DNA from 4 places in the Virgibacillus dakarensis genome. Region 4 is predicted to be linked to each of the others. Evidence: riboswitches for the same ligand, from Rfam matches in the RefSeq annotation. Region 4 holds a riboswitch; each other region holds the start of a gene.

Evidence for each region. Region 4 has a riboswitch for thiamine pyrophosphate ahead of CZ382_RS01655 (ABC transporter substrate-binding protein). Riboswitches for the same ligand answer to the same signal wherever they lie in the genome.
Region 1: another riboswitch for thiamine pyrophosphate. It lies ahead of thiT (energy-coupled thiamine transporter ThiT); the one in region 4 lies ahead of CZ382_RS01655 (ABC transporter substrate-binding protein).
Region 2: another riboswitch for thiamine pyrophosphate. It lies ahead of thiT (energy-coupled thiamine transporter ThiT); the one in region 4 lies ahead of CZ382_RS01655 (ABC transporter substrate-binding protein).
Region 3: another riboswitch for thiamine pyrophosphate. It lies ahead of CZ382_RS10365 (lipoate--protein ligase family protein); the one in region 4 lies ahead of CZ382_RS01655 (ABC transporter substrate-binding protein).

The regions. Positions count from the first base shown of each region.
Region 1 is NZ_LT732553.1:836,019-843,873, forward strand. Features, by position in the region: gene CZ382_RS04165 (M3 family oligoendopeptidase) at 1-1,390, shown strand, start outside; TPP riboswitch at 1,466-1,570, shown strand; gene thiT (energy-coupled thiamine transporter ThiT) at 1,695-2,267, shown strand; gene CZ382_RS23930 (hypothetical protein) at 2,622-2,771, shown strand; gene CZ382_RS04175 (hypothetical protein) at 2,924-4,345, shown strand; gene CZ382_RS04180 (carbon starvation CstA family protein) at 4,672-6,417, shown strand; gene CZ382_RS04185 (cory-CC-star protein) at 6,499-6,756, shown strand; gene CZ382_RS04190 (ArsA family ATPase) at 6,892-7,818, shown strand.
Region 2 is NZ_LT732554.1:2,029,598-2,037,452, reverse strand. Features, by position in the region: gene CZ382_RS19275 (amino acid ABC transporter ATP-binding protein) at 174-896, opposite strand; gene CZ382_RS19270 (amino acid ABC transporter permease) at 893-1,555, opposite strand; gene CZ382_RS19265 (transporter substrate-binding domain-containing protein) at 1,639-2,442, opposite strand; gene thiT (energy-coupled thiamine transporter ThiT) at 2,873-3,469, opposite strand; TPP riboswitch at 3,577-3,678, opposite strand; gene prpB (methylisocitrate lyase) at 3,807-4,715, opposite strand; gene prpD (2-methylcitrate dehydratase) at 4,731-6,170, opposite strand; gene mmgD (citrate synthase) at 6,316-7,422, opposite strand.
Region 3 is NZ_LT732554.1:160,708-168,562, reverse strand. Features, by position in the region: gene CZ382_RS10400 (hypothetical protein) at 1-3, shown strand, start outside; tRNA gene CZ382_RS10395 (tRNA-Ser) at 64-155, opposite strand; tRNA gene CZ382_RS10390 (tRNA-Thr) at 169-241, opposite strand; gene CZ382_RS10385 (transposase) at 525-1,787, opposite strand; gene CZ382_RS10380 (heavy-metal-associated domain-containing protein) at 2,136-2,357, shown strand; gene CZ382_RS10375 (heavy metal translocating P-type ATPase) at 2,409-4,298, shown strand; gene lipA (lipoyl synthase) at 4,553-5,512, opposite strand; gene CZ382_RS10365 (lipoate--protein ligase family protein) at 5,514-6,344, opposite strand; TPP riboswitch at 6,463-6,567, opposite strand; gene CZ382_RS10360 (AraC family transcriptional regulator) at 6,728-7,651, shown strand.
Region 4 is NZ_LT732553.1:318,642-326,496, forward strand. Features, by position in the region: gene CZ382_RS01630 (YczE/YyaS/YitT family protein) at 385-1,035, shown strand; gene yidC (membrane protein insertase YidC) at 1,069-1,857, opposite strand; gene CZ382_RS01640 (hypothetical protein) at 1,797-2,177, opposite strand; gene CZ382_RS01645 (sodium/proline symporter) at 2,533-3,969, shown strand; gene CZ382_RS01650 (Dph6-related ATP pyrophosphatase) at 4,187-4,780, shown strand; TPP riboswitch at 4,857-4,967, shown strand; gene CZ382_RS01655 (ABC transporter substrate-binding protein) at 5,092-6,096, shown strand; gene CZ382_RS01660 (thiamine-binding protein) at 6,109-6,399, shown strand; gene CZ382_RS01665 (ABC transporter permease) at 6,399-7,157, shown strand; gene CZ382_RS01670 (ABC transporter ATP-binding protein) at 7,159-7,855, shown strand, end outside.

The sequences.
Region 1 (7,855 bases), 520 kb from region 4:
ACTGCGGGAAGTTTCCTTTATCCTGAATGAAAACAGGGAAAAGGCGAAAGAATTGTTACCAGCAGAACAAGAAGTACTGATGAATGACCTGCAAATCGACGGTTATCATGGCTGGGGACAAATGTACGAAACCGTTGTTGGGAATATGCATGTTAATCTGGAAGAGAATGGGAGAATTACGTCCTATTCAGTTGGACAAGCAGCGAATAAATTAAGTAATCCGGATCGTTCTGTTCGCAAACATGTATTTGAAAAGTTGGGAGAAGCATGGACTGGGAATGCTGCGCTGTTTGGCCAAACGTTAAATCATTTAGCGGGTTTCCGGCTGCAAACATATAAACATCGTGATTGGAACTGTGTATTAAAGGAGCCACTGGCAATAAATCGGATGAAGAAAGCAACATTGGATGCAATGTGGAATGCCATAACGAACAAAAAACAGCCATTTGTTCAGTATTTACAAAAGAAAGCTGGATTATTAGGGCAAGAGAAACTAAGTATGTACGATATCGGGGCGCCACTGACGAATTCGGTAACAACGTCGAGTTATACTGAAGGAGCGAACTTTATCGTTGAGAACTTTCGTAAATTCAGTCCGAAGATGGCAGGCTTTGCCCGAATGGCTTTTGACAAACGCTGGATCGAAGCAGAAGATCGTGCTGGCAAACGCCCGGGTGGATTTTGCACGAGCTTTCCAGATAGTGGACAAACTCGTATTTTTATGACCTATTCGGGAACAACCTCGAATATTGCAACCTTGGCACATGAATTAGGCCACGCCTATCATCAACACGTGATGAATGATGTGAATGGACTAAATCAGCGGTATGCAATGAATGTTGCGGAAACGGCGTCAACGTTTGCAGAAATGATTATTGCCGATGCATCGGTAAAAAACGCTCGAAATAAAGAGGAAAAATTATCTGTGCTGGAAGATAAAATTCAGCGTAGTGTTGCCTTTTTTATGAATATTCATGCACGGTTTATTTTTGAACAACGGTTTTATGAGGAGCGGAAACAAGGGATGGTACCAGTTCCGAGATTGAATGAACTGATGGTTGAGGCGCAAAAGGAAGCCTATTGCGGGGCGCTTGAAGAATATGATCCGAATTTTTGGGCGTCAAAACTGCATTTTCATATTACAGGTACACCGTTTTACAATTTTCCGTATACGTTTGGCTATCTGTTTAGTCTGGGCATTTATGCATATGCCCTTGAAAAAGGCGGCAGTTTTGAAGATGAATATATTGAACTGTTACGTGATACAGGTAGGATGACCGTGGAAGAATTGGCGGAGATTCATTTGGGAGTTGATTTAACGAAGCCGGACTTCTGGGAAAGTGCCATCCAATTGTGTGTGAATGATGTTGAGGAATTTTTAGCACTGTAGGAATTGCTGGATCAGGGCATTGTCACCAGATGATAAATAGGCTATAATACACGTAACGAAAAAAGCATAGAAAGAAAAGTCTGCAGGGGGAGCCATATGGCTGAGAGTGAACAGTAATTTAGTTCTTACCCTTTGAACCTGTTAGTTAATACTAGCGTAGGGATGGTGGCTTTTTTGATGGAATAAAAAGCAATGTGAGCGGATTCCCCATCAGGAAGCTTCCCCTTTGTCATTGCTTTTTTTGTGTGCAAAAAATATTCGCTTTCGGCTGTTTTTTACTGCTGGAAAAGGGGAGGAGTTTCGTATGCGGACTAAACGAACATTATTTTTGATTGAGGTGGCCATTTTTACGGCACTTGCTTTAATGCTTGATCTCGTTCCATTTTTGTCGTTTAAAATTTGGGCGCAGGGCGGGTCGATTTCACTTGCCATGATTCCAATCTTTATTGTTGCGTTTCGCTGGGGGTTGAAAGGCGGATTGTTGTCAGGATTCCTTTGGGGTGTTTTGCAGGTTGCGGTAGGATCCGCTTATATTTTGGTTCCGTGGCAAGGCGTACTTGATTATGGCGTTGCCTTTACTGTAATCGGTTTTGCCGGTGTTTTTGCTAAGCGTATTCAACGGGCTGTAAAAGAAGGGAATACGAAGCGTTCGTTAGCTTATATTATGGCAGGTGTGTTTCTTGGTTCAATATTACGTTTTGCCGCACACTTTGCTGCAGGGGTTGTATTCTTCGGATCGGCAATCGATGGAATGAACGTATGGATATATTCTTTACTCTATAACAGCTCATATATTTTACCATCATTCGTTATTTGTACCATTGGCATATTTTTCTTGTTCAACAAACAGCCAAAGACATTGTTAAGTGCTGCATAGGTAATTTTGCATCTTTTAAAACCGTACCTGATGGTGCGGTTTTTTTGGTATAGGGATTGAGCCAAACGGGGAAAGAGGATAAAAAGAAATGGACATAATGGAGTATTGCTCGACGGTGAGTGTAGCAGCCAGATTTCCAGAGCATACGGGAAATTTCTGTGTTTAGGAGTAGTAACCCGATTCCATAAGTCTACCTCCCGACCGAAGACACGAGCTCCGATCGAACACGCGCAAAAACTCCGATTGATCAAGCGAGCAAAAGTCCCGATCGAACGGCAAGCGCTCCGATCGAGCTGAAGCTGTTTTGCATCCACTTAATACTTGCAATATAATAAAAACAGGGAGGTAATCGTCTTGCGCGAATTAATAGGAGAATGCCAATTATGTGGAAAACCTGTTTATTGTGAGAACGGTTTTTTTGACGGGGAACAAATGAATGGTAAACTGACATGTAACAGCTGTGCCGAGAAAATCGAATCGACTGAAGAGAACGGGCAAACGTAATGTATCTGCCCGTTTTTTAATGATCGGCTGTGTTCCAAGAATATATGCTGGTTCAAATCATTAGCAAATCTGTCATTATCACTATCTTTCTTTCACCTGTATTTACAATATGCATAGGCTATAACACATGCAGGAAAGAAAGGAAGGTTCAAGTGGAGCTGACATTATCGCATTGGTTGTACGGGATCTTTACACTTATTATTATTTTGACGATGATTTTTAAACGTGGTGTTGTACTGCCAACCTTACTGGGGACGTTTGTGATTGCCTGGGTTTACAACGGGAGTATTGTTGATGGATTTACGTCTATCTTTAACGCCAACTTGGTTGCAGCGAAAGAGCTTTTCAGCATTTTCCTGATTATTACATTTATGATGGCTTTATTGCATTCGTTACGTGATCTTGGTGCGGATCGGATGATGATTCAGCCGATTCAGAGGATAATGGTCAATGGACATGTTTCGTATTTCGTCCTTGTTGTTGTAACGTATGTTATTTCCTTATTTTTCTGGCCAACACCAGCTGTACCGTTAATTTGTGCATTACTTGTTCCGGCAGCAGTACGTGCAGGATTGCCAGCTGTTACTGCAGCAGTTGCGATTGCACTTTCTGGCCAGGGCATGGCACTTTCATCTGATTATATAGTACAGGTGGCTCCAAGCTTGTCAGCCAAATCTGCCGGAATTGATGTCGGGATTGTTTCGGATCAAGCCTTATTATTATCACTGATAGCAGGGGGAATAGCAATTACTGTTGCATATTTGCTTTATCGAAAAACAATCCGGCCAAAAGACAGCATATTAATTGAAGAGGATCTTCAAGCACTGCAGACAGAAACAGAATCGAGCCATAAACCTCGGGCTAATCACTTGCCAACCTGGAGTAGGATATTTGCCATTCTAGTTCCGTCGGCATTGTTATGTGTTGTTATTTATATGATTTATACAAAGCTTTCATCTGGACGAATGAGTGGTCTGGAAGGTGGTGACGGTGCTGCGTTTATCGGAGGTGTTGCCGTTATTTTGCTGCTATTATCCACTGTTGCGTTTGGCAGACAGCACGCTTTGGATTATATTAGCAACCACATAACTAATGGATTTGTCTTCGCCTTTAAGGCTATGGGGCCAGTCATCCCGATTGCTGGGTTTTTCTTTTTAGGCAGTGCTGATTTTTCCGGAAGTATTTTGGGAATCGAGGAAAATCCGCCTGCTTTTTTATTTGATATTGTTCAATCGACACAGGAGTTCTTACCGCAAAGTGCACTGCTTGCTGCATTCAGTGTACTGGTTATTGGTATCATTACTGGATTGGATGGTTCTGGATTTTCCGGGCTGCCGTTAACAGGAGCACTGGCAGCATCTCTGGATAATAGTGGAATTGATACGGGAACACTTGCAGCAATTGGTCAATTGGGGGCAATCTGGACTGGAGGGGGCACAATTGTCGCCTGGTCTTCTCTGATTGCGATTGCCGGCTTTTGCGGCGTTTCCGTGATGGATCTAGTTCGCAAAAACTTTATTCCAGTTATCCTCGGACTCGTCATTTCTACACTACTCGCAGTGTATATACTGTGACTTGCCTGAAAATACCGGTTTAGTATTCCCCGATATCATTGATGTTCGCCGTTTCCGGTTAGCCGGAAACTCGAACATCAACAATGCCATAAGCAGGAGTGTGACCGAAATGATTGGAATGATCCATGAATAAATTGGCCCGCCCTAAATCTACACAAGAAAAGTATTCCTCTTTTAACAGGAACTAAGAATCGAAATATTTACACTTCCATAATTATCAGTTAAAATAGATACTAAAATATGTTCCTATTACATAGCTTCTAATAGGATAAGCTCCTTTTTCAAATGCAGGGGTTAAATTTCTAAAATATGGGGAGGTAGGTTAAGTGAATGGTATTTTGGTTGCGATTATCGGAATTATTGTTTTTGCTTTAGGCTATCGGTACTATTCAAAATTTGTCGCGGAAAAGATTTTTCGTTTGGATCCGAATTATCAGACGCCTGCACATAAATATGAAGATGGCGTCGACTTTGTCCCTACGAATAAGTTTGTGCTTTGGGGGCATCACTTTACATCTGTTGCAGGTGCAGCTCCGATTGTTGGACCAGCTATAGCAGTATATTGGGGATGGCTGCCAGCTTTTTTATGGGTTATTTTAGGCACCGTTTTTGCTGCTGGCGTCCACGATTTTGGTACATTGGTACTGTCTGTCCGCAATAAAGGGCAATCAATTGGTACGCTCGCCAACAAACTAATTGGGCAGCGGGCAAAGATCTTATTTTTGTTTATTATTCTTATTCTCGTTTTAATGGTAAACGCCGTGTTTGCCTGGGTCATTGCCAATTTGTTTATTTCATTCCCGGCTAGTGTGCTGCCTGTATTTATCCAAATTCCTTTAGCTGTGTGGATTGGTTATGCTGTTTATAAGCGGAAACAGAAAATGCTTGTACCGTCGTTAATAGCGCTAGCCATTATGTATATTGCAGCGGTCGTCGCAAGTAAGGTAGATTTTCTGCAAATCGATTTGGTACAGTACATGGGCGGAGAAGATGGAAGCGGTTTATTTGGTTTGGGTTCTATCTCGACCGCGTTTTTCATTTGGATCATTATTTTAATGGTTTACGTATACATTGCATCCACATTACCGGTATGGAAGTTATTGCAGCCGCGCGACTTCATTAATTCCCATCAGCTCGTCGTTGGGCTGGCAATCTTGTATTTAGGACTTATTTTCACAAATCCGGATATTACGGCTCCGGTGACACATACAGGTACAGACGTTTCCTGGTTCCCATTATTATTCATTACGATTGCCTGTGGAGCCATATCCGGTTTTCATGGGCTTGTGTCTTCCGGAACATCCTCTAAACAGCTAAATAGAGAGACAGATGCGCGTATGGTTGGTTATTTAGGGGCAGTCGGTGAAGGAGCTTTGGCATTAGTTGCGATTATTGCAGTTGTAACATTCTTTGCCAATACAGATGAATTCCTGGCCACCTACAGTAGTTTCACAGCTGCAAACGGGGCTGGACTGAATGTTTTTGTTGAAGGTGCGAGTAAGCTTGCGGCAGGGTTGATGATCCCGCCTGAGGTTGCGACAACAATTGTATCCATCATTGTTGTAAGCTTTGCAGCAACAACACTGGATACATCCGTACGGCTTATGCGGTATATCGTGGCTGAACTAGGATCCGAATACAAAATGCCGGTTTTAACAAAAACGCATGTTGCAACAACGATTTCGGTTGTATCGAGTGCAGCGCTAGTACTTATACCGGAGGGACCAAAAGGGTTTGGCTCAGGCGGATATCTCCTTTGGCCGTTATTCGGAACGTCCAACCAGTTGTTGGCAGGAATTAGCTTATTAATGATTGCAATTTGGTTAAAACGTTTGGGCCGAAATTATGCAATCGCGTTGATTCCAATGATTTTTTTAATGTTTATGACGCTATATGCCATGTTTCAGCAGGTTGTCTTTCAATGGTCATGGTTCGGGACTGAATCAAACACATTATTGTTTGTGTTTGGTGCAATCATTTTTGTATTCGCCGTCTGGATTACCTTGACAGCGTTTGCGGCATTGTCAGGTAAAAGGGATGATATTCCGGGTGATAATATCAATGTGAAATAGTGAGGTTTATTCCAATGATGATGAAAGGGATCATGAACGATATGATCCCTTTTCGGTATCGAGAAAGAGGAGGGTGAAAATATGATCGATAAATTAAAAAAACTGGCTGCCTATTATGAAGAAGTTTTAAGTATGCCGCACCGCCAGGAAATAGCCCGGGAATTAAGAGATCAGGATGATTTATTTTTATTGCTGCTTTATTCAGAGATGATTGGTATCCCTAATCCAGTCTATTATTATACACTGGAGTTATATCCGTATATGATCGAAAAATTCCATGATTGGCATTTGCGGATGGGTATAGAAAAATCACCGCTGACCGGAATCCGCTGCTGCTAGAAAAAGGGACAAAAACCCGCTGCTTAAACGTGTAAGCATCATGGTTGTGAACGATTTAAGGCTATCCAGCGTCTGTTTTCAATCGTTTTATTATGTTAGTACATTGGGAAAGGCCCGTAAAAAGGAGTTTTTATCATGCAGGAATTCACGAAAAAAATTATCTTCGTCGGTGGTAAAGGAGGGGTTGGGAAATCAACATCCGCTGCTGCAATTGCTTGGAAAGCAGCCAAGGATGGGTATAAAACGTTGTTGGTCTCGACAGATCCAGCACACAATTTGGGGGATATTTTTAATCATAAAATCGGTGGGACAATAACAAGGATAACAGACCGGCTCCAAGCATTAGAAATTGATCCCGTGATCGAAACAAACAATTATATAAAAGGAGTAAAGGAAAATATTAAAGGTGTAGTTCATTCCGGAATGATTGCGGAGGTTCATCGGCAGCTGGATACCGCAAAAGCATCACCGGGTGCCGATGAAGCAGCGTTATTTGATAAGTTAATTACAATCATTTTGGAAGAGAGCAAGCATTTTGATAAACTTATTTTTGATACGGCGCCAACGGGTCACACCATTCGCCTGTTATCATTGCCTGAGCTGATGGGTATTTGGATTGAAGGTATGCTGGAAAAACGGAAAAAGACAAATGACAATTATACCCAGCTGCTGAATGATGGCGAACCGGTTGAGGATCCGATTTACGATGTATTAAAAACGAGACAGCAGCGTTTTTCGCAGGCGAGGGATCTTTTATTGGATGGAAACGTGACAGGATTTGTGTTTGTTTTAAATCCCGAACGGCTTCCCATTTTGGAAACAAAAAAAGCCATTGAATTGCTTGATAAATATCATTTACATGTGCGAACATTAATTGTAAACAAGGTGTTGCCCAATGACGTTGATGGGGACTTTTTCTCGAGGCGGAAAGAGCATGAAAAGCAATACCTAAAAATGATTGCAGCAACATTTCCCGATAAGCAACGCTTTTATGTGCCGTTGTTATCCCATGATATTACGAATCAGGAGCAGCTGGAGACGTTTCTCAGGAGGTTTGGTTAGCGGTAAGTATACTTTACAGTTATTCCTTACTACTTTC
Region 2 (7,855 bases), on a different contig from region 4:
GATTGCACGCTGCGTTCCTATTCATATTACATTCCCCCTTTTAGCATTGATACGAAAATGTAATACCCGGATTCTCACCAATTTAAACACTTTCACTATTTCCAAATATATAAAGAAATAAATAAGCAGCGCTCCCGTGGATACGCCGCATTTATCTACCCCAACTATAAAAGCTATAAAATCTTATTCAAAAAGCCTTTCGTCCGCTCCGATTCCGGGTTGGTAAAAATGTTTTCTGGATCGCCTTCCTCCATGATAATTCCTTCATCCATGAATAGCACCCTGTCCCCTACTTCTTTGGCGAATCCCATCTCATGTGTTACAACCACCATAGTCATCCCTTCAAGTGCCAGCTGTTTCATGACCTCCAGTACCTCACCAACCAATTCCGGATCCAGCGCGGAAGTTGGCTCATCAAACAACATTACCTTTGGCTCCATTGCCAGTGCCCGAGCAATTGCGACACGTTGCTGCTGCCCGCCGGAAAGCTGGCTTGGATACATGTCTGCCTTATCACTTAATCCGACCTTTTCCAATAATCCAAGGGCACGCTCTCTTGCCTCTTTATCACTGATCTTTCGTACCTTTTTCGGTGCTAGCATAATATTTTCCATAACCGACCGATGCGGAAAAAGGTTAAATTGCTGAAATACCATGCCTACCTCTGTCCGTACTTTGTTAATATTCGTCTTTGGATCGTTTAAATGATAGCCATTAACGACGACGTCACCACTAGTCATTTCCTCCAGCATGTTCAAACAGCGAAGGAACGTACTTTTTCCTGATCCACTTGGTCCAATTACGCAAACTACTTCTTGCTCTGCAATCTTGCAATTAATGCCTTTTAAAACTTCCAAATCACCGAATTTTTTATAGAGATCCTTCACTTCAATCATTGAATATCCAACCTTCTTTCTACGAGACGTAAAACAAGGGATAAAGTTAACGTAATCACAAGGTAAAACAATGCAACCGTTGTATAAATTTCAACTGCATTAAAATGATTTGCTGCAATCAAGCGCCCCTGGAAAATCAGCTCTGGAACAAGAATAACGGATAAAAGAGAAGTGTCCTTAATACTGATTATAAACTGGTTGCCCAGCGGAGGAATCATACGTTTAAAAGCTTGTGGCCAAATAATATAGCGCATTGTTTTTCCGTGATCCAAACCGAGAGACCGACCTGCTTCCATTTGTCCCTTTTCAATCGACTGAACAGCACCACGAACAATTTCTGCAATGTACGCTCCCGAATTTAGCGCGATAACAATGACACCCGCAGTGACCGATTCAAACGTATGACCAATAATAAGCGGCAATGCAAAAAAGATCCAAATCGCCTGCACCAAAACTGGAGTTCCGCGTATTACCTCGACATATATACTCGATATCCCATAAATTAACTTGTTTTTCGAAATCCGTCCCAACCCAAAAATAGCCCCCAGAATAAAGCCAATAAATAACCCTAGCACTGAAATAAGGAGGGTGTAATATAAACCCGTTGCTAGTTGTGGTAAAAAATCGATAACTCCTGCCCAATTAAATCGTCCTAACATCTTTCACCTCTCCTATTATATGAAGTAAAAAAGGGTGTAACGATTGGATGGTTACACCCGATAAAGCAGCCTGCAGAGTTCAGTTATTCAGGCTTTTCACCAAACCACTTTTCATGGATTTCATCGTATTTACCATTCTCCTTCAGTGTTGCCAATGCCTCATTAATGGCTTTAACCAATGCGTCATTTCCTTTTGCAATGGCAATACCATAATCCTCAGCCTGATACAAATCGCCAACCATTTTCAGACTGTCTTCACCTTTTGTTTTAATATAATAGGCAACATTTGGTGCGTCATACAAAATTGCATCCGCGCTGCCGTTTTCAACTGCCAGATAAGCCTGGTCAAGCTGTTCGTACTGATTAGCTTCAGCGCCATCAATATTTTTCTCAATATAGGCAGCACTTGTAGAACCTAGACGTGTAGCAATTGTCTTTCCTTCCAGATCCTCAATACCTTTGATCGAGTCATTGTCAACCGCCACGCCAATGCGTAAACCTGACTGATAGTAAGCGTCACTGTAATCGATTTTCTTTGCCCGATCCTCGGTAATGCTGATCCCGGCAATAGCGATATCAAATTGACCTGTTTGCAGACCGGGGATAATTCCATCAAAGTTCGTTGTTTCTAAATTAATCTTAAACCCTGCCTCAGCCGCTATTGCTTTTATCAACTCAATGTCAAACCCGACATATTCACCGTCTTCTTTAAACTCAAACGGTACAAACGATGTATCACTTACAACGGTATATTCGTCTTTCAAATCACCGCTGCCATTTTGGGCATCTCCATCCGCTTCTTTGTCAGATCCACATGCAGAAAGTCCGATTACGATAATAAATGAGAGCAAAACAGTGCTTAAAAATTTGCCATATCCTTTTTGCATTACGAAAGTCCCCCTTAAATAGTGTCGTATCTATTAACTTTAACAAAGATTCATTTTTTAGAAAAAACGGATACTTAATCATTTAAAAGGATAGATGGGCTTATATTCGGATAGTGATAATGTAATCCCGGTTATTCCTTTAATTATTACAAATACCTATTAAATACGGATGATTCTGATAGTTGCGTCTAAAAAACGGCTAAATTTGACAATCATTTATTATTTCCTTAAATGCTTACGAGGTTGAGTTGCGTAACCGTTGTCCAACGAAAAAAATAGCTGATGTATTGGCAGAAGATAAACACATTTATTAGATCACCGTATAGATCCCGGTATAGCTTTAATCCAGACTATAAGCATAACAAGTAATTCCATAAGAAACAGCCAAACACCTTTTTATGCTTGGCTGTTTTTAATGAGATTGTACTTTTCAACTAACCATACGCTGATCCTTAGCAGACTTTGCCGACGTAATTAATTGACCTGCCTTCGAAATGATTAGGACTAACACAATCGCACAGGCTATTGAAGAAGCAATATACGTGATCCCATTCATCGTCAATGAGTAAATAATTGGTGACTTCCCCGCTTCGATCGCATACTTTTTGAAAAAAATCACGCCGGCAACAAAATGCCAAAAATAGCGAGCAGCACCACCGACCAATGTCGCGATGACAATCCACATGAGTGCATTCCCTTTTCGTCCCCTTAGCAAATTCCCTTTGATTGGTCTGATGAAAAGACCGGCAAAGCCAATACATGCGAAGGCAATAAAATATTCAATAAATGCTTGTGTTGGTGTGAGAATCCATGCCTCACCGAGTGCAATCTGCAGGAGCCCCCAAAGAAATCCTGATACAAAAGCCGCAAAAAAACCCCAGCGAAAGGCAACAATAAATATTGGTACCATGGAAAAGGAAATAGATATGGACGGTCCAAAATGGAATGATGGCAATAAATCCAAAACAAATGCAAATGCCGCGAAAATGGCCACCTCAATCATCGTTTGCAAGCTTAATTTTTTCATCAAAAAATGCCTCCCTTTTTTGTTTTAACGCACCAAAAGGAAGACATAAGTGAATACAGATAAACCAGTCAAGTTACTGTTCTTTTCCATAGAAATCAGTAAACCACTGTTTTTAATCACCACATCCCTACGCTAGTACTAACTAACAGGTTCAAAGGGTCAGAACAAAACATGTTCTCTCTCAGCCTTACGCTCCCCTTGTGGTTGCGTTGTTATTTTATTATCTTTATCATAACATAAATTTAATTAAGTAGTAGAAAAGGACGTTGACTCCAGAAATTATCTTTAACATCGAATCGGAGTCATCGCTTGAAAATCAAAAGACTTGCATATTTTTCTATTGGTCACTGGACAACATTGTTTTGGCAATTGTTTCATCCAGCTCCTCAAAATCATCGTAAGAAATTGTCTTATATAACTCTTTCCTTGTTTGCATATCAGAGACACCATCTTTTTGTGTCCCCTCCTGTTTAATCAAACGAAAAATTCGTTCATAAGCCTTAGCAGCCACTCGTAAAGAAGTTACCGGATAAATAACCATGCGAAAGCCCATTTCTTCAAAGGCTTCAGCAGTAATATACGGAGTCTTGCCAAACTCCGTCATGTTGGCAAGCAGTGGTACAGCTATTTTTTTGGCAAATAAGCAAAATTCTTCATCGGTATGCAATGCTTCCGGGAAGATTCCATCAGCACCAGCTTCAATATATGCTTGTGCCCTTGTAATGGCAGCTTCCAGACCTTCTACTGCTCGTGCATCTGTACGTGCTATAACAACGAGTGACGGGGCTACCTCCTTAATCGCTTTCACCTTCTGAACCATTTCCTCTTTAGAAACAAGCTGCTTCCCATTAAGATGACCACATTTTTTCGGAAGTTGCTGGTCCTCTATTTGTACTGCCGCGACATTGGCTTCGATCATTTCCCGAGCTGTACGAGCAACATTAAGAACCCCGCCAAATCCTGTATCAATATCAACAAGCACAGGTAAATTCGTTGCCCGAACAAGATCCCTCGCTCTTTCCGCCACTTCGGTCGAGGTCACAATCCCAAGGTCTGGAAGCCCTTTGCTTGCGGTGTATGCACCTCCAGATAAATAAAGTGCCTTAAACCCAGCATTTTTCGCAACTAGTGCTGCCATTGCATCATGGGCTCCAGGGATTTGCAAAATTGATTTTTCATTGATTAGCTCCTTAAACTGGTTTGCCAGTTCTGCTTGTGAGGCCTGTTGATCCACTATCCATGCCATACACGATGTCCTCCTTTACGCGTTAACAAATAAGTCCATAAATGCATTCACTTTGATAGAATTAATTTTATCTTGATCGAAACACACTTCCTCAATTTTTTCCCGTTGCTTCCAGGTGTAATGTGTTGCAAGATTGGCAGTAAATTTTTCTTTGATCTTCGGAAATGCCTCTTCTCTTCTAAACCGATGCCCTAAAGGATATTCACACTCCACGTTTGCAGTTGCCGTTCCGTCTTTAAAATAAACTTGGACAGCATTAGCGATTGAGCGCTTGTTCGGATTTAGATAATCGTTTGTATATTGTTTGTTTTCTGTTACCACCATCTTATCCCGTAATCTGTCAATTTTAGGATCAGCAGCTGCTTCATCTTCATAATGGTCTGCCGTAACATCACCATGTAATAGTCCAACCGCTGTTATATATTGGATACAATGATCCCGATCTGCCGGATTATTTAATGGACCTTTTTTATCAATAATCCGAATAGCCGATTCATGTGTGGTAATCATTATTTTATCAATCTCATCGAGTCTATCTTTTACCTCTGGATGCAGCTGAACCGCTGCCTCTGCAGCTGTTTGTGCGTGGAATTCTGCTGGGTAAGCGACCTTAAACAAGACATTTTCCATCACATAGGCATCGAACGGGCGACTCAATGTTAACGTTTGTTTATTAAATAAGACATCCTGAAACCCCCAACCAGAAGCGGTCAATGCAGATGGGTAACCCATCTCGCCTTTAACAGCCAACATTGCCAAAAATACACCTCTGCTCGTTGCATCTCCGGCAGCCCAAGATTTACGCGATCCAGTATTTGGTGCGTGTCGATACGTACGAAGACTTGCGTTATCAATCCAGGCGTTTGATAATGCATTAATGATTTCCTCGCGCCCACCGCCTAACATTTTTGTAACAACAGCGGTTGTTGCTATTTTCACATATAACACATGATCCAGCCCAACACGGTTTAAACTGTTTTCCAGTGCAAGAACACCTTGAATTTCATGTGCTTTAATCATCATTTCCAATACATCATGAATGGTAAGCGGATCCTTCCCTTTTGCTACCTGGACCTGGCTTACATAGTCGGCAACTGCCAGGATTCCACCCAAGTTATCGGAAGGGTGCCCCCATTCAGCAGCTAGCCATGTATCATTATAGTCCAGCCAGCGAATCATGGAACCAATGTTAAAAGCTCCCTTTACTGGATCAAGTACGTAGGAAGTACCGGGGACGCGAGTTCCGTTTGGCACAACCGTCCCAGGCACAACCGGGCCAAGCAGCTTCGTACATTCCGGATAGCTAAGCGCAAGAATTCCACATCCTAAAGTATCAAGCAAAACATAACGAGCGGTCGTAAATGCTTCTGTGCTTATAATTTCTTTGTTTAAAACATAATCGGCAATTTCCTCGAGTAGTACATCGGTTTTATTTGTTTCATCTACTTTAATCACAATCCTCTTCCTTTCTATCCTTTTTATGTGGCAGGTTACGTGAGCCTTGATTATCTCAAATGTCGGCATGGCGATTAACTGAATTTTGTCGGCAAATCCGAGACACGCTTTTCGTGACATCACCTTCCGATAGTCAAATCACAAATTAATACGGTTTGCCAATATAATGGACCCGTGGGCGAAATATACGATTATGCTGATGCTGTTCAATCACATGCGCACTTAATCCAACTGTTCGTGCACTGAAAAAGATAGGTGTATATAACTGAATTGGAATCCCGAGCAGCCAATAAACTGGAGCAGCGTAATAATCCAGGTTCGGATATAAACCTTTCTCCCGCTTCATCAACTTTTCCCCAGCCTCACACATTTCCAGTAATAAGAAATCTCCGTTCTTCTCACAAAGTTGCTTTAATGATTCCTTCATCATTAATGCTCTTGGATCCATTTTATTCATATAAACCCGATGTCCAAAGCCCATAACTTTTTCTTTTCGGCTTAGCTTTTTCATTAGTAATTCTTCAAAGGAAGCTGCTGAATCAACTTCACGCAACATGTACATGACAGCCTCATTGGCACCACCATGCAAATTACCTTTCAGTGACGCAACCGCCCCTGTTAAGGCACCATATAAATCCGATTGCGTTGATGCTATCACTCTCGCAGTAAATGTGGAGTTCGGCATTTCATGTTCACTATACAATAGAAGGGATCGATCAAAAATCTTCGCCTCTTGTTCGGTCGGAACCTTTCCAGTGATCATATATAAAAAGTTGGCACTATAAGCTAATTCCTGCTGCGGTTGAACCGGCTCCTGGTTATTTAGTATTCGATAACTATTTACTGTAATAGTAGGCAGTTTTGCCAAGAGATCGTATGCCCTGCTTTTATTTACCGCTAAAGAACGGTCATCAATCTGTTCATCATAACCTGCAAGTACGGAGATGCCGGTTCTTAAACCATCCATCGGGTGTGTTGCTTTCGGTAATGATTTAAAAACTGCGATTAGACCAGTCGGAACATCATATAACGCTTTCAATTTTTCTTCCAACTTTGTTTTTGTTGTTTGATCAGGCAGTGTGTCTTCAAGCAAAAGGTTCACAATATCCAAGTAGTCCTTATCCTTCGATAGCGCTATTAAATCATGCCCTTTAATCACGATTTTCTCTTTTTCGGTATCAAGCAATGAAATCGCTGTTTCTGCTGCAACTACTCCCGCAAGCCCTGGTACAAACTTAGCATCTGTTTTCATAAAGATCTCCTCCATCCTCTCCGTTCATTATGGACAAACTTGAAACCCCTTTCAAAAAAAGTAATAAGTAATATTTCTTTTTGACTAAAGCTTTTTGCGCATGGACAAATTTGCCTGTTGACAACTTGTAATTGAGAGGTTTAAGCAACGACGAAATCACTATTAATGCCACTTGCAAAGGGGGTTTTAAAGAAAATGCTCCAGATGGGTGTTAATTTGGGCCTTATAGTACGTGTTCAAAAAGTCGCCGAATGAGAAGCAAGAAGGTCGAGGCGGCGTAGCTTTGAGCACCGGAGTGTACATAAAAAGGTACATGAGGAGCGGAAAAGCAAGCCAACGAAGAGATTCGCCGCTTATCATTTGGTGCCTTTTTGAACATCCTCTTATACATTAAAAAACAACTCCCATATTGAAGTTGTAACATGCTTCGAGG
Region 3 (7,855 bases), on a different contig from region 4:
TAGATCAAACGTTTGTTTAAATGTTTTAGGGAGGAAATACTTTTTCCGTTGTAAGTAATGTAATGGCGGAGAAGGTGGGATTCGAACCCACGCGACGCAGAGCGCCCTAACGCATTTCGAGTGCGTCCCCTTCAGCCGGGCTTGGGTACTTCTCCGGAAAAGAAATGATGCTGGTGAGAGGATTCGAACCTCCGACCCCTTCATTACGAGTGAAGTGCACTGCCAGCTGTGCTACACCAGCGTTTAAATGTATCTTAAAGGCGTGTTTAAAAATCTTCCGCTTATCATTTGATGGGTTTTTGAACATTCCTTAAAGTCACATAGAGTATAATAATACATTTTTCGTATTTCTTCAATAGATTTGCTTTTAAGTTTACCTTTTTTCGCCGCATAAAACGGAATTATTTCACCTTAAGAGTCCTTTAGAAGGTTTTTTTTCGTTTTTATTGAAGGAAGCAAATTTTTAACCAGCACAAATAGACATACTTATCAGTATGTTTTTTCTTACTATTCAATTAATAAATTCAGAGTTGTAATGTTAGCTGCCGTGAACTTACTGGTTTCTCTATGTATTTAAAATGCCGAATGCCATGTTTGTCTTTTATCAATATGGCTTCCATCCCCGCTGAAAAACGATATAGAAACATCTTAATTTTATCCTTTGCTTTAATCCCTTTTGCCCGTTCAATCACGTCATGGAAAAATCCATTCTGCTTTTCTACTTTCAGCGTCATAAACGTTATCATAATGGAAACGAGTAAAAACATTCTTTTCAGTCTTGGCAATGTACGAACCCGAACATTTTCTAAGTCAAATTCCTGCTTTTGAACGCGAAACATTTCTTCGATACGCCATCTAGTAATATAAGCTTTCAAAATAGACAGGACCTCTTCCTTTTTTTGAACCCGTTTATTTGTAAGCAGCACCATCGGCTCTTTTCCGTATCCATACACCACAACCATAGTGAATTTTTGACCCTTTAGCGAAGGAATTTCCACAGTAAGATGAGAGACTTTCAAATCATATACGGTTCCCTTTATTTCAGAACGAAAATTGATTTTCCCTTTCCTTCTGATCGCTAAGTTGTGTACAGGGAATTTTTTATTCTGGTACAATAAATTCCGATTTTTCTTCAAACGAATGATAAAGTTATTTTTCTGCTTGAGGATCTTTTTCATGACTTCTATATTGTCATACCCACGATCCATCACAAAGGTTGCCTTCTTTGCCTCTACAAGTTGATTCACGTAATCCAAGCCCTTGTATGTTTCTTCATTTTCGCTGACAAATCCCTTTTCGGCGGCGGAGTACAGATGGGAATAAATTGAAATCGGGTGCTTTGTTTTCGGAGCCACGGCAATCATGTTGGTTGTCCAATATCCATTGCCTATCTTTCCTGTTGAACCATCTCTCACTTGTCCAAGTGCTTCCATTTTACTGGCAGTAGATTTCACAATCTCGGAATTATCGACTAAAACCAGATTATCTTCCTCTTGTAGAAAAGGTTTTACCATTTCCTCATAGTTCTCCAACAGCTCGGATGTTTCGTGAAATTCGTCCATGCGATTGGACAGTCGCTTGACGGTTTGTATCGCTTCAATGGGTTCTTCCAGAGCGCGTGCAATTTTAGTAAGCAAAACAGATCTGCCTTTTGCTAGTCCAAATAACATGTCCAGGATAAAGTTTTTGTTGGGTTTTTGCAGCCCTTGGGTTAATTTGGACGCAAAATGAAAAATGGAACGTTTTGTGGTATAAATTGATTGGTTAAATGTGTTATGATTAGACATAAAGAGTCTCCTTTTTGTGTTCATATATTTTGTTTTAACCCAATAAAATTTTAACACATTTAGGGAGGCTTTTTATTTTTCTTTTTCAATAAATGACGTACATTTTAAGCAAAAAACGTTAAAATAGGCATCAAAAAGTTCATTTATCACTAGAACTTTTCGATGCCTATTTTTTGTTGGAAGTCAATCATTATTTTTAGGTAAACTTAAAATTTGCTGTAATTTTTTAGCCCGTGCTATCACATTTAATGGTTCGCGGGCTTTTTGCGAAATTTTGACCTGTGTCAAGGAATCCATTGTAGTTCTCGATTATGCTAAAGATACAGTAAAACAAAGGAGAGATACTACATGAAAACAGTTAAATTTCAATTAGAACCGTTAACATGCCCGACATGTATTAAGAAAATAGAAGGGGCGCTTGGTAAACAGACAGGTGTTCAAGAAGCGAAGGTACTGTTTCATTCCAGTAAGGTTAAAGTGACGTTTGATGAAACACATGTTGAAGTGGAAACATTACGAACAATTATTGAAAAACTGGGATACCCGGTTTTATCAGAAAAGATCGCATAGCAGTTCGGAAGGCTCTATTCAGCAGTCCGATCATAGAAAGGGATGATACGAATGGAAAAGATAAAGAAATCCCACATTGTAATGGTTTCGGGAATGCTTCTAGGTATTGCATTTTTATTTTATTTGCTAAAACTATTGCTCTGGAGAGATGCTGCATTAATTTTGGCAACGGTTGTGGCAGGGTATCCAATTGTAAAAAAGGCCGTTCAAGCGGTACGAATGCGTGCATTTAGCATTGAACTGCTTGTAATAATAGCGGTAGTGGGTGCTTTGATTATTGGAGAATATGTAGAGTCCGCGGCAGTAACTTTCCTATTTTTGTTCGGGGCGTATTTGGAAACTCGTACGTTAGAAAAGACACGGAACTCGTTAAAAACATTGATGGATATGGTACCACTTGAAGCAACCGTATTGCAGGGGGGACGGAAGGTAATATTGCCTATTGAAAATATCGTAAAGGGAGATCGAATTCTGATTCAATCAGGTGAAAAAATTGCGGTTGATGGAAAGGTAGTAGAGGGGCAGGGATTTATAAATCAAGCAACGATAACCGGTGAATCGGTACCAGCTAATAAAAAAAGGGGAGATACTGTATTTGGTGGAACAATCCTTGATAATGGCTATCTAGAGGTTGAAGCGGAAAAGGTGGGTGATGATACAGCATTTGCCAAAATTATCGAATTGGTGGAGGAGGCCCAGGAAGCAAAAGCAAAAACGCAAAGGTTTCTTGAACGATTTGCCAATGTTTATACACCAGGAATTCTAGTTTTATCGGTAATCGTATTTCTGTTCACGCAAAATATAGAACTAACTTTAACATTTCTGGTAATTGCTTGTCCTGGTGCCCTTGTCATTTCGGCTCCAGTATCCCTTGTGGCGGGTATTGGAAATGGCGCAAAGGCGGGAACCTTGGTCAAAGGCGGGGAAGTGATGGAGAACCTGGCGAAAATGGATGTTGTTGTATTTGATAAAACGGGAACATTAACAAAAGGAAAGCCCGAAGTTACAGGTGTGAAGGGCTTCGGAATGAAGGAAGATCAGCTAATAAAGCTGGCAGCTGAGGTAGAGGCACGTTCGGAACACCATTTAGGACGAACGATTGTAAAAGAAGCCAAAAATAGAGATATGGCACTCACGAATCAGCCATTCAATTTTGCAGTAAAAAAAGGTCAAGGTATAACCGCAACGCTTGATAAGAAGCATGTAGTCATTGGAAATAGAAAATTATTGGAAAATAATGGTACCAGGGTTAATAATGATGCCTACTCATTTGCAATACAGGAAGAAAAATATGGGAATACGGTCATTTTTGTGGGTGTTAATAACCAGCTGGCAGGGATTATTTCGATAGCAGACCAGATCCGCCGCGAGGCCCGTGAAACGATCGAACACTTGCGGGCATTGGGAATAAAACAAACAATTATGTTAACAGGTGACAACAAACATTCCGCAAAAAAAGTGGCGGATCAACTGGGAATTGATCGCGTGTTTGCTGAAATGCTGCCGGAAGATAAAGTTGCCCAGATTAAACAATTAAAAGCGGAAGGAAAACGGGTAGCGATGGTTGGGGACGGAATCAATGATGCACCAGCAATTGCACTAGCCGATGTGGGGATTGCAATGGGGGCGGTCGGAACTGACGCAGCAATGGAAACGGCAGATGTTGTTTTAATGGGCGACAACCTTGCCAAAATTCCATACACCTATCGTTTGGCAAAAGCAACTGTCCGGAACTTGAAGCAAAACATGTTCTTTGCAGTCGGTACGGTCGGGTTACTATTGGCGGGGGTGCTCTTTGGCAAAGTATTCCTAGCATCCGGCATGCTAATTCATGAATTGAGCGTATTAATTGTCATCCTGAACGCTATACGACTTGTACGATTTGGGAAAAGGAATAAGAAACGGATCTGGCCTATTAACGGAAAATTAGCTAAGGCATAAATGTAGTGGCTGTCATGTTATCGAAGTACCTTTTGCATGACAGCCTCCACTATATATGAGCGCACAATCTATTAAGGCAGCGCAACGTAGAATCGATCGAGTGCCGTTCAAAATCGATGGGTACAATCCAACATCGATTGAGTGCCGTTCAGAATTGACCGGGCGCAAGCCAGAGTCGATCGAGTGCCGTTAAAAAACGATCGAGCACAAGCCAAATTCCATCAAGTGAAGCTCAAATCAATCGAGTACAATACTTATTTTTGAAACATCTCTACTTGAAAATCCACTTTTTTATTTTCTTGCTTCTCATAGCCTTTCATATAATCAATTCTGCGTTGGGCGGATGCTTGCGATACTTGTTCATCTGCATGATAGGACGAGCGGACAAGTGGGCCTGACTCACAGTGACGGAAGCCTTTCTCCAAAGCAATTTCCTTTAGCTCGGCAAACTCATCCGGGTGGTAATAGCGCTCTACCTTCAAGTGTTTTTTCGTTGGCTGTAAGTATTGCCCGATTGTCATAATGTCCACATCGTGTGCCAAGAGATCATCCATAGCCTGAATAATTTCTTCTTTTTCTTCTCCAAGCCCCACCATAATACTTGATTTCGTTGGTGTGTTTGGGGCAATCTCTTTAACACGCTGCAGCAATTGCAGGGAACGATCATACATCGCCCGTGCGCGGACACGCTTCGTTAATCGGCGTACGGTTTCAATGTTATGGTTAAAAATATCCGGCTTACTATCCATTAATGTATGAAGGCTATCATAATCACCCTTCATATCGGATGGAAGGATTTCAATGGTACAGCCAGGGTTCTCCCGGCGAATGGCTCGAACCGTTTCAGCAAATACGGCTGCCCCACCATCATTCAAATCATCCCGCGCTACTGCTGTAACTACCACATGCTTTAATCCCATAATAGCCACGGATTCAGCGACCCGTGCAGGTTCCCCCCAATCAAGCTCATTAGGTAACCCGGTTTTTACTGCACAAAAGCGGCAGCCGCGTGTACACGTATCCCCTAAAATCATAAATGTTGCCGTTTTACGCTCACTCCAGCATTCGTGGATATTCGGGCAGCGGGCTTCTTCGCAAACGGTGTTTAACTTTTTATCGCGCATTAACTTTTTAAGGCCTCGATAGGATTGGTTTGTATTGATTTTTGTTTTCAGCCATTCCGGTTTTCGTATGTATTCTTCTTGTTTAGCCATTTTACACGCTCCTTAATTGATGTTTGAAGTTCCATTCGTTTGTGTTGTATTTCTTCTCAGCAAGCTGGTATACTTCATCCCATTGCTCATTGGTTAATGCAAATGGAAATAGTTCTATGTCTACTCCTGTTTCAAATCCTGTTTTAAACGCGTCTTTCATGGTGTCAATTGAAATAGGTACATTAGACTCTTGACTGATCGTTGTTGCTTTCTTATCAAATGCCCTTCTGTTTCTTTCCCGTAGTTCTTCGCTCGGAAAACGGAACAGATCGAAAAGCATGATTTTATCAATCGATCGTGGTATCGACCCGTGCTGCAGCAGTACTCCTTTTTGACGAGTTTGTGCATTTCCAGATATTTTCTTTCCATTCACCATTAATTCATATAATGCAGGTTTTTCAAAGCATACGGCAGAACGGCTCTTGTTTGATTTCGTTGTTTCCGCATAATTTACTGTAATCCCGAGCTTTTCATACCCTGCAAAAATCCCCTTCGATAGTATGTAATAAGCTTCTCCAACTGAAGCCGGGATATAGGGCTTATCTTCCGCAATAATGATGCTGTAAGTTAGCTCATCATCATGCAAAACAGCGCTTCCTCCAGTCAACCGTCGAACGAGTGGAACCTGATAACGATCTAATGCTGGTAAATCAATTGCTTTATCAACATTCTGAAAATAGCCAACGGACAGGCTTGGTGCAGACCATTGATAGAAACGTAAAATTGGAGGTGTTTTCCCCTCACTATGCCAATGAAGCAACAACTCATCCAACGCCATATTCACTATGGCATCGTGTATCCCAGTATCGATAAATCCCCATTCATCACGCACATGTATCGCCTCCTCGTTTTGTTATGTTATGTCCTGAAATACGTGGAAGGGTGATAAAAAAACAAAAACCGCTCCCCAGTGGAATGCAGCTTTGGTTGTATGTACAATTAGTTCCATGTTACATACAGCTACACTTCCCCACGCTGGTATTACCTAGATCGGGTGCAAAGGGTCAGAACGAAAATGTTCTTCTCAGCTCTTGAAAGCTCCCCTAGTGAATTTGTTGATATTTTTTAAACTATTTATATGGTAAAGGGATTCATACAGATTGTAAAGCAAATTGGAAATTTTAGCTGTTTGGATTACCTTCTTACGGTATAATAAAAGTTAACGATTCCAGGATTAACAACCTTTGATCAAAGACATGTCTTTAAAAAGCACAGATGAACAGGAAAGAAGAATTGTCACCTGATAAAGTTGCATTAAGAAAGGAGAGAACGATTATGGAAGGGTTGCAGCGAATGATTGCCAGCATTGATTACATTGAGAAAAATTTAGACGCTGACCTCCCTATTGAACATGTGGCAATGGTTGCATGTATGTCTAGATTTCATTTTCAGCGAATGTTTCATATGTTGACGGGTGTAACCGTTGCTGATTATATCAGACGCCGAAGATTAACCTTGGCTGCTCAGGAATTAACGCATTCGAAAAGCAAAGTAATTGAGATTGCGTATAAGTATGGCTACGAGACTCCGGAGTCATTTTCCAAGGCGTTTCGTAAACTGCATGGTTTAAGTCCATCAGCCGCACGCCGTTACAATCAATCGTTGAAGGCATTCCCTCGTCTCTCTTTTCAAATTCAATTAAAGGGTGATGAAGAAATGAATTACAGAATTGTTGAGAAGGAAGCGTTTCGGGTTGTTGGAAAAGGAATACGTACGGCAACAATTGATGGTCAAAACCATCGTGATATTCCAGCTTTTTGGGATGAATCGAACAGGAACGGATTTACGGAGAAGCTCGTAAACGATTGTGGTTCAATGGGATTACTTGGTGTATGTATGGAATTTGATAAACAGCAAGAAGAATTAACTTATTTTATTTGTGCTGAACGGAGTAATCAAGCGGTTCCTTCCGATTGGGAGGAAAAGGAGATTCCGGCATCAACGTGGGCGGTTTTCCAGGCGATCGGTCCGGTGCCGCATGCGATTGAAAAGATATGGGATCGTATTTTTTCCGAATGGTTTCCCTCAACCGGGTATGAGCATGTTGATGCACCGGAAATAGAAGCTTACCCGCCAAATGGCGATGTAACGGCTGAGGATCATTGTTGTGAAATTTGGATTCCAATTGTGAAGAAGTGATGTTTATTAATAGCAGACACTCAAACGAAAGTCTGAATGTCTGCTATATATCGCAGTTTTATCTCAGCCAATAATGAATCTGATAATTGTCTTCTCAAATCCATGCAATAATTCGAATAATTTGTTTTTCTCCCAAACCAAATGTAGTATATAAGAAATTCATCATATGCTAGATTAGAAGAATGGGCGGCTAGAGAGGGGAAG
Region 4 (7,855 bases):
TTTATTTTTCTTTTTCAATAAATGACGTACATTTTAAGCAAAAAACGTTAAAATAGGCATCAAAAAGTTCATTTATCACTAGAACTTTTCGATGCCTATTTTTTGTTGGAAGTCAATCATTATTTTTAGGTAAACTTAAATATGTGTAGGTATTATTTCATCCTATAATATTGATATTGCATGGCAGGGGTTGCGCGTTCAAGCCGCGGGGTTGCGCGCTATACACCCCGAGATGCACCTTTATGCTGCTGGATTGCGCTCCCATGCCCAGAGGTTGCACGCTCGTGGCTCGATATTGCGCACTTATTCCAATATTGATTTGACTATAATTATATCTTATGATTAAAAATAAATATATCTAACCGAAATGAAAGAAGGGTAATAATGATTCAAATGATTCGCTGGCCCTTTTTTGTCATAGGGGTAATTGTTTTTAGCTTGGGAATTTCGATTACAATAAATGTCCAGCATTTAGGTATCCACCCATGGGATGTTTTAAGTGTTGGGCTTTTTGAGATTTTTGGTTTTTCGATTGGGACATGGAATATAATAATCGGACTCATGCTGATTACTGTTTCATGGTTTCTTGATAAAAGCTATATCAAGCTTGGAACATTTTTAAATGCTTTTTTAGTGGGCTCATGTGTTGATGTCATTTTGTGGCTGGATTTTTTGCCGCATGCAACCCACTCATGGCTGGATGTGCTCATTATTATAATGGGGATTGTCATTATGGGTGTTGGCGGTGGTGTTTACAATGCAGCTGGGGTGGGGTCGGGTCCGCGTGATGGCTTCATGCTGTCAATTGCAGACAAGCTGGGCGCTCCGATTAGGAGGGTGCGGATTATTACCGAGTCCGGTGTGCTTGTCGTTGGATTGCTGTTAGGTGGACCGGTTTTTATTTTTACATTTATCTTCACATTTGTACAAAGCCCGATCTTTCAATTTTCCTTTTTGAAATGTAAAACGTTTGTGGAGCGGCTTGAGGCAGCGAAACAAAAGAAACGTTTATCACATACGACTGTGGCAAAATGAAAAAGCACTCCCTCAGAGGAAGTGCTTTTTCATTTACTCTGCCTTTTTCAAATACAGCTTCTTGGAAATCAGAGTCTGGAGAACTAAGAATGATCCCGAGACGATCCAGTATAAAGGTAGTGCAGCTGGGAAATTAAACGACACAATAAAAATCATAATTGGCGAGATAAAACTAAATAGTGCCATTTGCTTTTTCTGCTTCGGATCCATTCCAATCTGTGAAACTTTTGCCTGAATTAAATAGACTGCTGCTGCAATAAACGGCATAATGACATCCGTTTGCCCAAGATTAAACCAGAGAAAGTTGTGTGTTGCAATTTCTGGAGTGCGCCGGATTGCATAGTAAAGGCCAATAAAAATTGGAAACTGGATAATCATTGGTAAGCAGCCTAACGAAGCTAATGGATTCATCTGATGTTTTTGATACAGTTGCATCGTTTCTTGCTGCATTTTCATTTGTGATTCTTTATCTTTTTTACCCTTATACTTTTCTTGAATTGCATCCATTTCCGGTTTCATGACTTTCATTTTTTCCTGCATGTTTGTACTATTTTTCATTTGCTTTAGCATTAAAGGCATTAATACAAGACGAACCAGCAATGTTATCACAATGATTGATAAGCCGAAATCGCCATTTAGTATAGAGGCAAGTCCTTTAATTAACACGGAGAAAGGATACACAAAATAGTGATCAAAAAAACCGGGTGAATCAGCACTGATTGGAGCGCCATTCGCACCTTGGCATCCTGCTAAAATGATTACTAAAATAACCCCGATAAAGCTATATTTTGTAAGGGATGTGAATACAGATTTTCTTTCCATTGTTGTCCTCCTCGTTTTTTCTTGGTTGCGGTTGAAAACAAGAAGGAATGAGCATCTGTATCATCATCTGGTGCTTCGATACGCTTCGTTTTGGTTGCGATCCAATTTTGTATTTCGGTATTAGCTCCAAGATCCTCCTGCCTTGGAAGTAAGCGAAATCTGGCAGCATGCCATTGTCTAGTGGCGAGATCGTTGTTTTGGTTGATCATATGCATGTTAAATGATATCCCGCGATATGCACAAATCATCGACAAAGCGATACTTAAGTACAAATAAAGCGGCGTAATATCGCTCATCAGGTCATTCACTAACTCCAACATCTGTATTCACCCCCTCGGTTTATAAGTTTTGTAACAACTCTTCATACGAAACATTACTGGATTTGGTTTCAAATTATCCAGATTGTCCTTCTCTACTATAAAACATTTCCACGCTAATGAAAACACCTCATGACAATTTACCAAAAAGATCACAAATTTATTAACCTATGCCAATAAAGCATGAAGGATTCTAGTAGAATTTTAGAATCTTAACTGCCTGTTCTTATCTGATTATTCAGTACATACATTTAGTAAAAAAAGACTGTAGTGGGAAGGAGGACTGATAAGTGGTAGTGAATGTCCAAACCGTTTTTGTTCCAAGTGGATAGAAGCATTCAGTCAGGAGGTATTTATAATGGATAACATTATCTTGATCGAATTCATTATCTATTTTGTTGTTATTATTGCGATTGGTTATATGACAAGCCGGACAAAGATGGATCATGCGGTATTCCTTCTAGGTGGAAAAAAGCTGCCAGGCTGGGTATTAGCATTTTCGGAAAGAGCAACTGGTGAATCCGCTTGGCTCTTGTTAGGTTTTACCGGATTCGTATTTACGACCGGACTTGCTGGGATTTGGGTTGCTGCAGGAATAGCACTGGGCATTATTTTTGCATGGCTTTTCCTGGCCCGAAAGTTTATGCGGGAAACTGATAAACATAACGTCTTAACATTACCCGATTACTTGGCCGTTAAATTTGGGGAAAAGGCAAATTTGATACGCTGGATTGCCAGTATTTTAATTTCCTGTTTTTTTATGTTCTACGTGGGGGCACAGCTTGCTGGAGCTGGAAAATTATTTTTAACAACATTCGAAATGAATGAAACGGTCGGGGTTGTACTGGCAACGATTGTCGTGCTTGCGATTGCTTATTTTGGCGGATTTTTATCCGTTGTTTGGACGGACATGATTCAAAGTATTATGATGCTGGTTACACTTTGTGTACTGCCAATCATTGCACTTATTTATATTGGAACGCACGACCTGTCGATTAGTCAATCGCTGGTCGAGGCTGGAGAATCATTCAATTCATGGTTTGGCGGAGCTACGGGATTTGCCATTGGTGTATTGTTCTTTAATAACTTTTCCTGGTTTTTCGGGTATTTAGGCGGCCAGCCACAGCTAAGCAGCAGGTTTATGGCGCTGAAAAATGAGAAAGAGGCGAAGCAAGGTATTTCAGTTGCGATTATTTGGACGATTATGGCCTATACTGGTGCGTTTTTAATTGGGCTGGCGGCGATTGCGATGTACAGTCAAGGCTCGTTTGCTGATGTAGAGACGATTCTCCCGCATATGATACTGGATTTGCTGCCGCCTTGGATTGCCGGTTTGTTGTTATCCGGAATTATGGCAGCAATTATTACAACGGCAAATTCTCAGTTAATGGTTGTTACCAGTTCGGTTAGTGAGGATATTATTCATAAGACACTCGGCATGAACTTGACGGATAAGCAATTATTATCATTGTCTCGGATTATTGTATTGGTTTCAGGGATTATCGGTATGCTTATTGCCCTAACCTCTGATTCTCTGGTCTATCTAGTTGTCAGCTGGGCGTGGGCTGGTGTCGGTTGTACCTTATCCCCGGCGATCCTGATGACGTTTTTCTGGAAGCGCTATTCCGGTATCGGGGTTGTAGCAACGATTATTTCTGGGTTTGTTTTTACCGTGTTGTGGATTAGCACACCGTTAGATGGTATCATTACATCCCGGTTCTCTACTTTTTTCATTGCAGCATTGTTCGGAATCGTATTCAGTTTGCTGTTTCCGGATAAAAAAACTGCGGAATAGGGTTGCATCCAAATTCAATACAAATGTACGGTTGTCTTGAGGCATGTACCAATACAAGTACAGTTTTCGTCGCATAGGATACAGTATAAATCAAAACAAGTCTTGTGGAAGATTTACAACAACAACCCATGAACCTTGGGAAAGCCAACTTATCACTGGCTTTCCCAATTTTTTGTCTAAATGGTATAGTGTAGTATAACGAAAGGAGCCGATAGACATGAAGGTAGCATTATCATTTAGTGGCGGGAAAGATAGCTGTTTAGCACTATACCGTCTAGAGCAGCAGGGTTATCATGTTGTCAGCCTTATTACTACGATATGGAAGGAAAAACAAGAAACTGTCGCACACGGGGAGAAGCTTGAGCGGATCAAAAAGCAGGCTGAGCGGATTGGGATTCCAGTTCATTTTATTGAAACAGACTTTGCAGGGTATACAGAAGATTTTGTTCGCACACTAAAGGACCTAAAAACGAAATACGAGATTGATAGTGTCGCATTTGGTGATATTTACTTAGAAGGGCACCGTGAATGGGGAGAGCAGGTAGCCGAAAAAGCAGACGTAGCACCAATCTATCCGTTGTGGACAGAAAAACATAAGGTGTTGGATCTATTAAGGGAATTCGTAGCGTTGAAATTTCAGGCGCGTGTTATCAAAGTAGATAATACAAAGCTTCCGGAAAACTGGGTTGGTCGTCTTGTAGATGAATCATTTATCGCTGATATCAGTGGAAAGGATGTTTGCCCGTTAGGTGAATCTGGTGAATATCATACTACTGTATTTGATGGGCCCATATTTAGGAGGCAGGTTTAAATATCAAATTCAAAATTCCAACCTTGCAAACGATACCGTAATGTAGTACCTTTGAACATGTAAGATAAAAATGAAATAGATTTTGTGGGGGGACCAGTTGATGCTGGTTGAGATTGTATCCGATAGATACTGACCCTTGGAACCTGATCTGGCTGAAACCAGCGTAGGGAACATGTTGAACAGGAAAGATAAACTATCTTTTTCGCACACACCCCAGGTTTAAAAATGGCGGTGTTTTTTTATTGCAATTTCCGCAGCCCTTTCGCCGATCATTTTCCTAAACAAAACTACCATCACATGGAGGATAAGAAATGAAGAAGCTTTTATTTTTACTTATCATGATTACCGTTCTTACTGCATGTAACAGTAACAACGGATCCAAAAGCACGGAACAGGATCAACAGGATAGGGACGGTATGCAGAAAGTAAAGCTTGTCCTGGATTGGACACCAAATACGAATCATACTGGCCTTTATGTTGCACAAAAAAAGGGATACTTTCATGACGAGGGACTGGATGTGGAAATCATAATGCCGGGAGAGGTTGGGGCTGATCAGCTTGTCGCATCAGGAAAAGCCGATTTTGGTGTTAGCTACCAAGAAAGTATTACGGAAGCACGTGTGCAAGGTGTGCCGGTTGTCTCCATTGCAGCGGTGATCCAGCATAATACATCCGGTTTTGCCTCACCAAAGGAAAAAGCCATCACATCACCGAAGGATTTTGTCGGAAAAACGTATGGTGGCTGGGGAGCACCAGTTGAGAAGGCTGTCCTAGCATCCCTTATGAAACAAGAAAATGCTTCCGTTGATAAGGTGAATATTGTCAATATGGGGAACACCGACTTCTTTACGGCAGTAAAGCGTGATATTGATTTTGCCTGGATTTATTATGGCTGGACAGGCGTAGAGGCCGAGTTGCGTGGTGAGAAATTAAATATGTTGTATCTGACCGATTACTCGAAAAGACTTGATTATTATACACCGGTTCTTACTGCGAATGAGAACACGATTAAGGAAAACCCGAAAACAGTTAAGAAGTTTTTGGCAGCCGTTTCAAAAGGGTATGAATTTGCCATTGATAATCCTGAAGATGCGGCTACTATTTTGCTAGATGAAGTTCCAGATCTTGATGCAGAACTGGTAAAGGCTAGTCAGGAATGGCTCTCACCAAAATATCAGGATGATGCCACACGCTGGGGTGAACAGAAACTGGAAGTCTGGGATAATTATGCAAGCTGGATGTACGACAATCATTTATTAGAAAAACAGCTAGATAGCAAGAAAGCTTTTACCAATGAATTTTTACCAAAAAAATAGGAGGGGCTTCAAGTGGCAAATGCTTTAGTAAGTATTCAAATTATCCCAAAGACGAAAAACGGAGAAGATACGATTCCATATGTAGATGCTGCAATAGAGGTTATCGATCAGTCTGGAGTGAAATATGAAGTGCATCCGCTCGAAACAACGATGGAAGGAGATTTGCCGGAATTGCTGTCAATTATTGAAAAAATGAATACCAGAATGACCGAGCTGGGGTGTGAAAGTATTATTTCACAGGTAAAAGTATTTCATAAACCGGATGGAGCCTCGATGTCAGAACTGACGGAGAAATATCGCTAATGAAAGGGATCATGGAAAAAGGCTGGAAACCCGTTGTGGTTCTCCTCCTTTTATTCGGTATTTGGGAGCTTTCCAGTAAACTGTTTGACATACCGGATTGGCTCCTGCCTGCACCGTCGCAAATTGGCAAAACAGGAATAGAAGCCTGGCCAATGTATCAGCATCATTTAATCTCAACCATTACTTTATCGATTATGGGCTTTTTGATTGGTGCAAGCATCGGGATTTTGGTTGCTGTTTGTCTGCATCTTATTCCATTTGTTCGGGAAGCATTTTTTCCTTTGATGATTTTATCACAAAATATCCCGATTATTGTGCTGGCACCGCTTTTAGTGATCTGGTTTGGATTTGGGATGCTGCCCAAAATTATCATCATCACATTGGTTTGTTTCTTTCCAATCGCTGTTGCAGCATTGGATGGGTTTCGGCAAACCGATCGTGATTTGATTCATTATATGCAAATGGCCGGGGCAAATAAAAGGCAGATTTTCAGGAAATTGGAAATTCCAAGTGCACTTCCATCATTATTTTCCGGATTAAAAATTTCTGCAACTTATAGTGTAATGGGAGCAGTTATTTCTGAATGGCTCGGTGCGAATGAAGGAATTGGTGTCTATATGACATTAGCATCCTCATCATTCCGAACCGATCGTGTCTTTGTTGCGATATTTTTCGTCATGGTTCTGAGTCTTTTGTTCTTTTCACTGATCGCTTTTATCGAAAAAAGACTACTTAATTGGAAATCAGAGGGGAACTGATATGGGAAAACTACATGTTCAAAACGTAACAAAGTCATATAGCCAAAACGTGATACTGAGCGATGTATCATTTACCGTACATGATGGTGAATTTGTTTCCATCCTAGGTCCATCTGGCAGTGGAAAGAGCACATTATTCCATGTAATAGGCGGGATCCGGCTTCCTGATTCCGGTGAGATTTATTTAGATGACAGGCTGATAAACGGCACAAAAGGAGCCATTAGTTATACACCCCAATCTCCATCTCTGCTTCCTTGGCGAAGTCTTTTAAGAAATGTATTGCTTGGTGCAGAAATAGCAGGGGGAGGAAAGGAAGCAGATGCAATGGAGATGATTGAACGTGCCGGGCTTAAGGGGTATGAGAATGCATATCCGCATGAACTTTCTGGTGGAATGCAGCAGCGTGCAGCCTTTATCCGAAGCTTGTTAAGTCCACAACCCGTTATTTGTTTAGATGAACCATTTTCGGCATTAGATGAGTTTACCAGATTGGCGATGCAAAAATGGCTCTTATCAATCTGGGAGGAAGATAAACGCTCTATATTATTTGTAACACATAGTATTGAGGAGGCCATTTATCTTTCTGATCGGGTGATTGTGTTAACGAATAAGCCAGCAACGGTAAAAAAGGAAATTACCATTCCATTCTCAAGACCAAGAAAAGAAGGCATCCTTTTGTCGGAGGAATTTTTGCAAT